Regions from separate parts of the Streptomyces sp. NPDC090119 genome, predicted to be linked through region 3. Evidence: riboswitches for the same ligand, from Rfam matches in the RefSeq annotation. Region 3 holds a riboswitch; each other region holds the start of a gene.
What was found. Region 3 has a riboswitch for thiamine pyrophosphate ahead of ACIPPM_RS12735 (thiamine ABC transporter substrate binding subunit). Riboswitches for the same ligand answer to the same signal wherever they lie in the genome.
Positions count from the first base shown of each region.

Region 1 (3,269 bases), on a different contig from region 3:
CAGCGCGGCGCCCGCGTAGGCGAGGACGAGGGTGTTGACGACGGAGGCGATGTGGTCGCGGCCGATGCGGATGCCCGCCCGGTACAGCCCCCGCCAGCCCATCGAGGGGTTGGCCTCGTGCAGCTCCCACACTGCCGAGGTCTGGGTGACCGTCACATCGTCCAGCACGCCCAGCGAGCCGATGATGACGCCCGCGAGCAGCAGGCCGCTCATGTCGATGGACGGGTAGAGACCGTGGATCAGGCCGGTGTTGTCGTCCGTGTTGCCGGTGAGCGCGGCCCAGCCGATGAACTGCGAGCCGAGCAGACCGATCAGCAGCAGGGAGACGAGGGTGCCCAGCACCGCGACGGAGGTCCGCGCGGACAGGCCATGGCACATGTACAGCGCGATGAGCATGATCGCGCTCGACCCGACCACGCCCACCAGCAGCGGATTCGAGCCCTGGAGTATCGCGGGCAGGATGAACAGGGTGAGCACCATGAAGCTCACCGCCAGGGCCACCAGTGCCATGACGCCGCGCAGTCGGCCCACCACCACGACGGCGACCGCGAAGATCCCGGCGAGCAGGGCCATGGGGAACTTGCGGTCCAGGTCGGTGACCGCGTACTGGAGTTCCCTCGGCGCCTTGGGCTCGTAGGCGACCACGACCTTGTCGCCCTGGTGCAACTGCCGGGTCTGGTCGGGCTGCACCAGCTCGGTGAAGGTGCGTCCCTGGTCCTTGCCGGTGTCGACCCGGACCGTCGCCTTCTTGCAGGGGCCCTTCTTGTCCTCCTGGGCGGCCGGACCCGCGCCCGTGGCCGAGGGATCACCGGCCGGGGCTCCCCCGCCCACCCCGCCGACCTGGCAGCTCACCGAGGTGACCTGGGTGACCGTGGCCTGCTGGGTCTGGCGGTCGAAGCCGACCCCGGAGCGCTGGTGCGGGGGCGCGCCTCCGGGCCAGAGCACCACCAGACCCACGACGACGGCCGCGCTGAACGGGATCAGGATGGCCGCGATGACCTTGCGCAGATGTCTGGAGACCGGCGCGGCGGGGCCATGGCTGTGCGAGTGCCCGTGCCCGTGCCCGTGGCCATGCCCGCCATGACTCCCATGACCGCCGTGACCCCCGTGCCCGCCATGGCCGTCTCCGGGACCGGACCCGTGCCCGCTCCCGTCGCCGGGGCCTGGTCCGGAGCCCGGCCGGTGGGGTGGGCCGGGAGGAGGGTAGGGAGGCTGCTGCGTCGTGGTCACGGCCCGATCATTGCAAGAACGGGGGAGGCCCACTGTTCATCCCGTCACAGAGGGCGCTAGCGTGGAGGCACCTTTGCACACGCGGGAGCTCGGAGCACCGGGCTGAGAGGGCGCTGACCTCCGTCGTTGCGATGTTTCACGTGGAACATGGTTCCCCGAGGACATCTGCGGACGGAAATCGCTGCGTCGACCGCCGAACCTGTTACCGGGTAATGCCGGCGTAGGGAGTAGGTCTCATGACCAACAAGGACGCACGCACGCCTGCCTCCGCGCAGACCACGACGACCAGTTCGTCGGGCGAGGAGGCCGGGAAGTCCATCGGCTGGCACAAGGCGTATGTCGCGGGCTCGCGCCCCGATCTGCGGGTGCCGGTCCGTCAGGTGCACCTCACCAACGGGCGGTCGGTCACGCTGTACGACACCTCCGGCCCGTACACCGATCCGGAAGCCGACACCGATGTCCGCCGGGGGCTGGCCCCGCTGCGGGAGAACTGGATCGTCGCCCGTGGCGACACCGAGGAGTACGCGGGCCGTCCCGTCCGGCCGGAGGACGACGGGATCAAGCACACCTCGCCGCGCGGCGGGCTGCGCAATCTGGACGCGGTCTTCCCCGGGAGGCCCCGCCAGCCCCGGCGTGGCCGGACGGGCCGGGCGGTCACCCAGCTCGCCTATGCCCGCCAGGGGGAGATCACGCCCGAGATGGAGTTCGTGGCGCTCCGGGAGAACGTCGCCCCCGAGGTGGTCCGCGAGGAGATCGCGGCGGGCCGGGCCGTGCTGCCCGCCAATGTGAACCATCCGGAGATCGAGCCGATGATCATCGGCAAGCGGTTCCTGGTGAAGGTCAACGCCAACATCGGCAACTCGGCGGTCACTTCCTCGATCGAGGAGGAGGTGGAGAAGATGACCTGGGCGACCCGCTGGGGCGCCGACACGGTCATGGACCTCTCCACCGGCCGCAACATCCACACCACCCGCGAGTGGGTGCTGCGCAACTCCCCCGTGCCCATCGGCACGGTGCCGCTCTACCAGGCCCTGGAGAAGGTCGACGGCCGGGCCGAGGAGCTGACCTGGGAGGTCTACAAGGACACGGTGATCGAGCAGGCCGAACAGGGCGTGGACTACATGACGGTGCACGCGGGTGTGCGACTGCCGTACGTCCCGCTGACGGCGAACCGGAAGACCGGCATCGTCTCGCGCGGTGGCTCGATCATGGCGGCCTGGTGCCTGGCGCACCACAAGGAGTCGTTCCTGTACGAGCACTTCGAGGAGCTCTGCGAGATCCTCGCGGCCTACGACGTCACCTACTCGCTCGGCGACGGTCTGCGGCCCGGTTCGATCGCTGACGCCAATGACGAGGCGCAGTTCGCGGAGCTGCGCACGCTCGGGGAACTCAACCGGATCGCCCGGCGCTTCGACGTGCAGACGATGATCGAGGGCCCCGGGCATGTCCCGATGCACAAGATCAAGGAGAACATCGACCTCCAGCAGGAGATCTGCGACGAGGCCCCGTTCTACACACTCGGCCCGCTGACCACCGACGTCGCGCCCGCGTACGACCACATCACCTCGGGTATCGGTGCCGCGATGATCGCCTGGTGGGGCACGGCGATGCTCTGCTACGTCACGCCCAAGGAGCACCTGGGCCTGCCGAACCGGGACGACGTCAAGACCGGCGTCATCACCTACAAGATCGCCGCCCACGCGGCCGACCTGGCCAAGGGGCACCCCGGCGCCCAGGAGTGGGACGACGCGCTCTCGGACGCCCGCTTCGAGTTCCGGTGGGAGGACCAGTTCAACCTCGCCCTGGACCCGGACACGGCACGGGAGTTCCACGACGAGACGCTGCCCGCCGAGCCCGCGAAGACGGCCCACTTCTGCTCCATGTGCGGGCCGAAGTTCTGCAGCATGAAGATCTCGCAGGACATCCGGCGCGAACACGGCGGCAACCGGGCCGAGATCGAGGAGGGCATGGCGAAGAAGTCGCTGGAGTTCGCGGCCACGGGCAACCGGGTCTACTTGCCGATCGTGGAGGACCAGCCC
Region 1 is NZ_JBIVDK010000005.1:513,024-516,292, forward strand. Features, by position in the region: gene ACIPPM_RS23870 (YibE/F family protein) at 1-1,230, opposite strand, end outside; TPP riboswitch at 1,302-1,474, shown strand; gene thiC (phosphomethylpyrimidine synthase ThiC) at 1,467-3,269, shown strand, end outside.
Region 1: it holds a riboswitch for thiamine pyrophosphate, as region 3 does, so the genes downstream of both, thiC (phosphomethylpyrimidine synthase ThiC) here and ACIPPM_RS12735 (thiamine ABC transporter substrate binding subunit) in region 3, are expected to answer to the same signal.

Region 2 (3,269 bases), on a different contig from region 3:
CACGGCGTGCCGCATGGCCGTGGCCATCGTCTCGGGGTCCTGCGCCCGGGTGACGGCCGAGGCGAGCATCACACCCGCGCACCCCAGCTCCATCGCCAGCGCCACGTCGGACGCCGTACCGGCACCCGCGTCCAGGATCACCGGGACGTACGACTGCTCCATGATCAGCTCGAAGTTGTGCGGGTTGCGGATGCCGAGCCCGGAGCCGATCGGGGAGCCCAGCGGCATCACGGCCGCGCACCCCACGTCCTGGAGCCTGCGGGCCAGCACCGGGTCGTCGTTGGTGTACGGCAGCACGGTGAAGCCGTCGTCCACCAGGGTCTCGGCCGCGTCCAGCGTCTCCACCGGGTCGGGGAGCAGCGTCCGCTCGTCGGCCACCACCTCCAGCTTCACCAGGTCGGTGCCGAGCGCCTCGCGGGCCAGCCGGGCGGTCAGCACCGCCTCCCCGGCGGTGAAGCAGCCCGCGGTGTTGGGCAGTACGCGGATGCCCAGCTTCTCCAGCACCGACAGCACCGAGCCGTGCGCGCCGGGGTCGACGCGGCGCATCGCCACCGTGGTCAGCTCGGTGCCGGACGCGACCAGCGAGCGCTCCAGCACGTCCAGGCTGGGGGCGCCGCCGGTGCCCATGATCAGCCGGGAGTCCAGCGTCAGGTCGCCGAGGACCAGGGGTTCGGTGGTTCCGGTAGTCACGGTCAGCCTCCCTGCACGGCGGTGAGGACCTCGACCCGGTCGCCCTCGGCGAGGCCGGTCTCGGCCCACCGGGTGCGCGGGACCACGGTCTCGTTCACGGCGGCGGCCACCCCGGAGGGCGCCGGGGTGAGGACGCGTACGACCGCGTCCAGGGCGGTGCCCGGCGCCACCTCGCGGCGCTCGCCGTTGACGGAGATGTTCATGCGGAGTGCTCCAGGGTGGGGGAGGGGGCGGCGAACCGGTGCGGCGAGAACGGGCGGGCCACCTCGGGCAGCCCCGCGCCGCACAGCACGTCGGCCATGACGTCCCCGGTGACGGGCGTGAGCAGCACGCCATTGCGGAAGTGCCCGGTGGCCAGCAGCAGGCCGTCCAGGCCCGAGGGGCCGAGCAGCGGGGCGTTGTCGGGGGAGCCGGGGCGCAGTCCGGCCAGGGTCTCGGTGAGCGGCAGCTCGGTGATGCCGGGCACCAGCTCATGGGCGTCGCGCAGCAGCTCGTACACCCCGCCCGCGGTGACCGTGGTGTCGTACCCCAGCTCCTCGCTGGTCGCGCCGATCACCAGCTCGCCGTTCTCGCGCGGCACCAGGTACACCGGCCCGCCACGCACCACGGCCCGCACGGTACGGCTGAGGAACGGCCGGTACCGGGGTGGCACCGTCAGCCGCAGCACCTGCCCCTTCACCGGGCGCACCGGCGGTACGAGCGCCTCCGGCACCCCCTCCAGCCGCCCGCTCAGGCTGCCGCCCGCCAGCACCACCTGCCCGCCGGCCAGCGCGGTGCCGTCCGCCGTGGTGACCCCGGTGGCCCGGTCCCCTGTCGTGTCGAGCCGCGCGGCCCAGGAGCGATGGAGGACCACCCCGGCTCGCTCGCACGCGGTCAGCAGCGCGGCCGCCAGCCGCCGGGGGTCGATCTGATGGTCCCCGTCGGCCCGCAGCCCGCCCCGCACACCGGGCGCCAGCATCGGCTCCAACCGCCTGCACTCCCGCCCGGACAGCCACTCCGAGTCCAGTCCGCAGCGGAGCTGCAGCTCGTGCACCTCACGGAGCTGGGCGCGGTCGTCGGTGTCGAAGGCGACGGCCAGGGTGCCCGAGCGGCGGTAGCCCAGATCGTGACCGGTGGCCTCGGCCAGCTCGGCGGCGAAGTCGGGATAGCGGTGCGCGGAGGCCAGGTTGAGGGCGAGCAGCCCCTCCTCGCCGTGGTGCAGCTCGGTGACCGCGGCCAGCATCCCGGCCGCGACCCGCGCGGCCCCGCCACCGGGATCGGGGTCCACCACGGCCGCGGTGAGTCCCCGCCCGGCCGCGCGCCAGGCGGTGACCAGGCCGATGATCCCGCCCCCGACGACGAGGACGTCCGGGGCACCGGGTCGTTCGGACGTACGTGACGGCATGGGCGTCTCGCCCCTCCCTTCGCCGGCATGACCCGGATCAGGTTCGTACGGTCGGAGGCCGCCAGCCTCCCTCTCAGCCCGGTGCGTCCGGGCTCCCGCGAGTGCAGTTACGGTGGCCAGCCTAGCCGCCCGCCCAGCTCAGCCGTAAGGGAGCACCGGCCCCTCCGGTACGACGGCCGGGCGGGGGCATCAGCGTGGGTGAAGAGGTCGGTGCGACGCGCACTGACTGACGATGAGTCAGTGACCTAAGGTGACCATGTGACTGAGCAGAGATCTCCGGAGGCCGCGGGGCAGGAACGGCGCGTGGTCGTCGTCGGGGCGGGCATGGCCGGGGTGCAGACCGCCGTCGCCCTGCGCGAACAGGGCTTCACCGGGCCCGTCACCCTGATCGGCGCCGAGCCGCACCAGCCCTACGACCGGCCCCCGCTGTCCAAGGCCATCCTGCTGGGCACCGCCGAGGGTTCCGCCTTCGACGTGGACTTCGCCTCGCTCGACATCGACCTCCGGCTCGGCTGCGAGGCGCTCGGCGTCCGCCCCGCCGACCACGAACTGGACACCGCCGCCGGTCCCGTCCCGTACGACGTGCTGGTCCTCGCCACCGGCGCCGTACCCGTCCGGCTGCCCGGCACCGACGAGACGCCCGGTGTGCATCTGCTGCGCACCCTGGACGACGCCGAGCGGCTGCGCCCGGTGCTGGCCGCGCGGCACGACGTGGTGGTGGTCGGCGCGGGCTGGATCGGCGCCGAGTTCGCCACCGCCGCCCGGGAGGCGGGCTGCGCGGTGACCGTCGTCGAGGCCGCCGACCGCCCGCTGGCCGGTGCCCTGCCCGCCGAGGTCGCCGCCCCGATGGCCGCCTGGTACGCCGACGGCGGCGTCTCCCTGCGCACCGGCGTCCGCGTGGCCGCCGTCGAACCCGGCGCGGTCGTGCTGGACGACGGCGCCCGGCTGCCCTCCGACGCCGTCGTGGTCGGCATCGGCGCCCACCCCGCCACCGCCTGGCTGGCGGGCTCGGGCATCGCCCTCGGCCCGCACGGCGACGTCCTGGCCGACGACCGGCTGCGCACCTCCGCCGCGGACGTGTACGCGGTCGGCGACTGCACCTCCTTCCCCTCGGCCCGCTACGCCGAGCGGCTGCTCGTCCACCACTGGGACAACGCCCTCCAGGGCCCCCGTACGGTCGCCGCCGACATCCTGG
Region 2 is NZ_JBIVDK010000002.1:303,695-306,963, reverse strand. Features, by position in the region: partial or broken gene ACIPPM_RS08745 (thiazole synthase) at 1-690, opposite strand, end outside; gene thiS (sulfur carrier protein ThiS) at 693-893, opposite strand; gene thiO (glycine oxidase ThiO) at 890-2,074, opposite strand; TPP riboswitch at 2,071-2,183, opposite strand; gene ACIPPM_RS08730 (NAD(P)/FAD-dependent oxidoreductase) at 2,378-3,269, shown strand, end outside.
Region 2: it holds a riboswitch for thiamine pyrophosphate, as region 3 does, so the genes downstream of both, thiO (glycine oxidase ThiO) here and ACIPPM_RS12735 (thiamine ABC transporter substrate binding subunit) in region 3, are expected to answer to the same signal.

Region 3 (3,269 bases):
CGGCGGCGGCGAGTCCGCCGACGACCAGGGCGATGGCGGTGGCGGCGACCGCGTACTCCAGCGAGGTCCACACCGCGTGCAGCGGCGCCACCAGGAACGTACCGCCGTCGGCGTCGGTGAGCGCCCGGTAGTAGCCGAAGCCCGGCGCGTCCAGTGAGCGGCGCACCAGCACGCCGAGCGGCAGCACCAGCAGGACCGCGATGGTGGCGAGGACCCCGCCGAGCAGCGTCCACTGTCCGGCGCCGCGCGGGCGGCGGGCGGTGCCGGAGGCGTCGACCAGGCGCAGCGCGGTCTCCCGGCGCCGTACCGTCCAGGCGTGCACGGCGAGGATCGCGCCGACCGCGGCGAACTGCACCAGGGTGAGGACGGCGGCCGTGGTCAGGTCGAAGACCTCGGAGGTCTGCCGGTAGATCTCCACCTCCAGGGTGGAGAAGGTGGGCCCGCCGAGGATCTGGACCACGCCGAAGGAGGTGAAGGTGAACAGGAACACCATCAGCGCGGCGGCGGCCACGGCGGGCGCCAGCGCGGGCAGGGTGACCTGGCGCCAGGCGCGCAGCGGGGAGGCGCCGAGCATCCGGGCGGCCTCCTCCTGCCGGGGGTCGAGCTGGCCCCACAGCCCGCCGACGGTGCGCACGACGACGGCGTAGTTGAAGAAGACGTGCGCGATGAGGATCGCCCACACCGTGGTGTCCAGCCGTACGCCCCACAGTTCGTCCAGCAGCCCGCCGTGGCCGACCAGGGCGAGGAACGCGGTGCCGACGACCACCGTGGGCAGCACGAACGGCACCGTGACCACGGCCCGCAGCACCTGTTTGCCGGGGAACTCCAGCCGGGCGAAGACCCAGGCGGCGGGCAACGCGATCAGCAGGGTGAGCGCGGTGGAGGCGAGCGCCTGCCAGGTGGTGAACCAGAGCACGTGCCGGATGTCGGAGCGGCCCAGCACCTCGGCGAACCGTCCGAGATGCCAGCTGCCGTCGGCCTTGAGCCCGCGCGCCGTGATGGCGGCTACGGGCCAGGCGAAGAACAGCGCGAAGAAGGCGACGGGCAGGGCCATCAGCCCCAGCCGCGCCACGCTCCCGCGGCCGCGCCGTCCGGCTGCTTCCGCCGCTCCGGCTGCTCCGGCCGCTTCAGCTACTTCAGTACGAGAGACGTCCACGAGCTGACCCACTGGTCGCGGTTGGCGGCGATCTTCTTGGGCGCCATGGTCTGCGGGTCCTTGACGGCGGGCCCGTACTCGGTGAACTCGGCGGGGACCTTCGCGTCCTTGATCACCGGGTACACGAACATGTTCAGCGGCATGTCCTGCTGGAACTGCTTGGAGAGCAGGAAGTCGAGGAACGCCTTGCCGCCCTCGGGGTTCTTCGCGTGGTCCAGCAGCCCGGCGAACTCGACCTGCCGGAAGCAGGTGCCCTCGGAGACACCGGTGGGGGCGGTCTTCGGCTTCTGCTTGGCGTAGATCACCTCGGCGGGCGGCGAGGAGGCGTACGACACGACGAGCGGCCGGTCACCGCCCGCCTTCCTGCCCTCGGAGGAGCCGGAGAACTCCTGGTAGTACGCCTGCTCCCAGCCGTCGACGACCTTGACGCCGTTGGCCTTGAGCTTCTTCCAGTACCCCTCCCAGCCCTTGTCGCCGTAACTCGCGGCGCTGCCGAGCAGGAAGCCGAGGCCGGGCGAGGAGGTGGCGGCGTTCTCGGTGACCAGCAGATTCTTGTACTTGGGGTCCGCGAGGTCGGCGAAGGTGCGCGGCGGCTTCAGCTTGTGCTCGGTGAAGTACGCCTTGTCGTAGTTGACGCAGATGTCGCCGTGGTCGACCGGCGTGACCCGGTGCTTCGCCGCGTCGAGCTGGAAGGCGGGGTCGACCTGGCCGAGGCCCTTGGCGGCGTACGGCTGGAAGAGGCCGTTGTCGAGGGCGCGGGAGAGCAGGGTGTTGTCGATGCCGAAGAAGACGTCGCCCTGGGGGTTGTCCTTGGTGAGGACCGCCTTGTTGACGGCCTGCCCGGCGTCGCCGTCCTTGAGGACGCGCACCCGGTAGCCGGACTGCTTCTCGAAGTCCGCGATCACGTTCTTGGACGCGGCCCACGAGTCGTGGCTGACAAGGGTCACGGTCTTGGTGTCCGCGGCCCCCTTGGTGTCGGTGGACCCGCACGCGGAGAGCGTGAGCAGGCCGAGGCCGACCGCCGCGGCCACGAAGGTCTTGGTGTGCACTGGTGGTCCTCCTGGGGTGGGCCAGGAAGAGACGCGGCCCTGCCCTTGACTCCACGCGGGAGTCCGGGCAGGGCACAACAGCTTGAGTGATGACCGAACTTCCTACCCAGAATGACCTGGGCGAGGTTCAGAGGGTCTGCGGCCTGGTTGCCGCACTCTCAGCGCTGTGGCGCTCCCCTGTCGGAATATGCAGATGTATGACCGTACGAACGTGTACGGGTATGACGTTGTACTGACCGGCCCAGGTTACCGCTCGGTGGCCGCGAGCTGACCACACGCCCCGTCGATCTCCTGACCGCGGGTGTCCCGGACGGTCACCGGCACGCCGTGCGCGGCGATGGCCGCCACGAACGCCTTCTCGTCCTCGGGACGGGAGGCGGTCCACTTGGAGCCGGGGGTGGGGTTGAGCGGGATCAGGTTGACGTGCACGGGCTTGCCCTTGAGCAGCCGGCCGAGCCGGTCACCGCGCCACGCCTGGTCGTTGATGTCCCGGATCAGCGCGTACTCGATGGACAGCCGACGCCCGGACTTCTCCGCGTACTCGAACCCGGCGTCCAGCACCTCGCGCACCTTCCACCGCGTGTTCACGGGAACGAGGGTGTCGCGCAGCTCGTCGTCGGGGGCGTGCAGCGAGATCGCCAGCCGGCACTTGAAGCCCTCGTCGGCGAAGCGGTGGATGGCGGGGACGAGGCCGACGGTCGACACGGTGATGCCGCGCTGAGACAGGCCGAGGCCGTCCGGGGCGGGGTCGGTGAGCGCCCGGATGGAGCCGACGACGCGCTTGTAGTTCGCGAGCGGCTCGCCCATCCCCATGAAGACGATGTTGGACAGCCGGGCCGGACCGCCGGGCACTTCCCCGTCCCGGAGCGCCCGCATGCCGTCCACGATCTGGTGCACGATCTCGGCGGTGGACAGGTTCCGGTCGAGACCGGCCTGGCCCGTGGCACAGAACGGGCAGTTCATCCCGCACCCGGCCTGCGAGCTGATGCACATGGTGACCCGGTCCGGGTACCGCATCAGCACGGACTCGACGAGGGTGCCGTCGAACAGCCGCCAGAGCGTCT
Region 3 is NZ_JBIVDK010000003.1:18,823-22,091, forward strand. Features, by position in the region: gene ACIPPM_RS12730 (ABC transporter permease) at 1-1,054, opposite strand, end outside; gene ACIPPM_RS12735 (thiamine ABC transporter substrate binding subunit) at 1,132-2,205, opposite strand; TPP riboswitch at 2,287-2,394, opposite strand; gene rlmN (23S rRNA (adenine(2503)-C(2))-methyltransferase RlmN) at 2,452-3,269, opposite strand, start outside.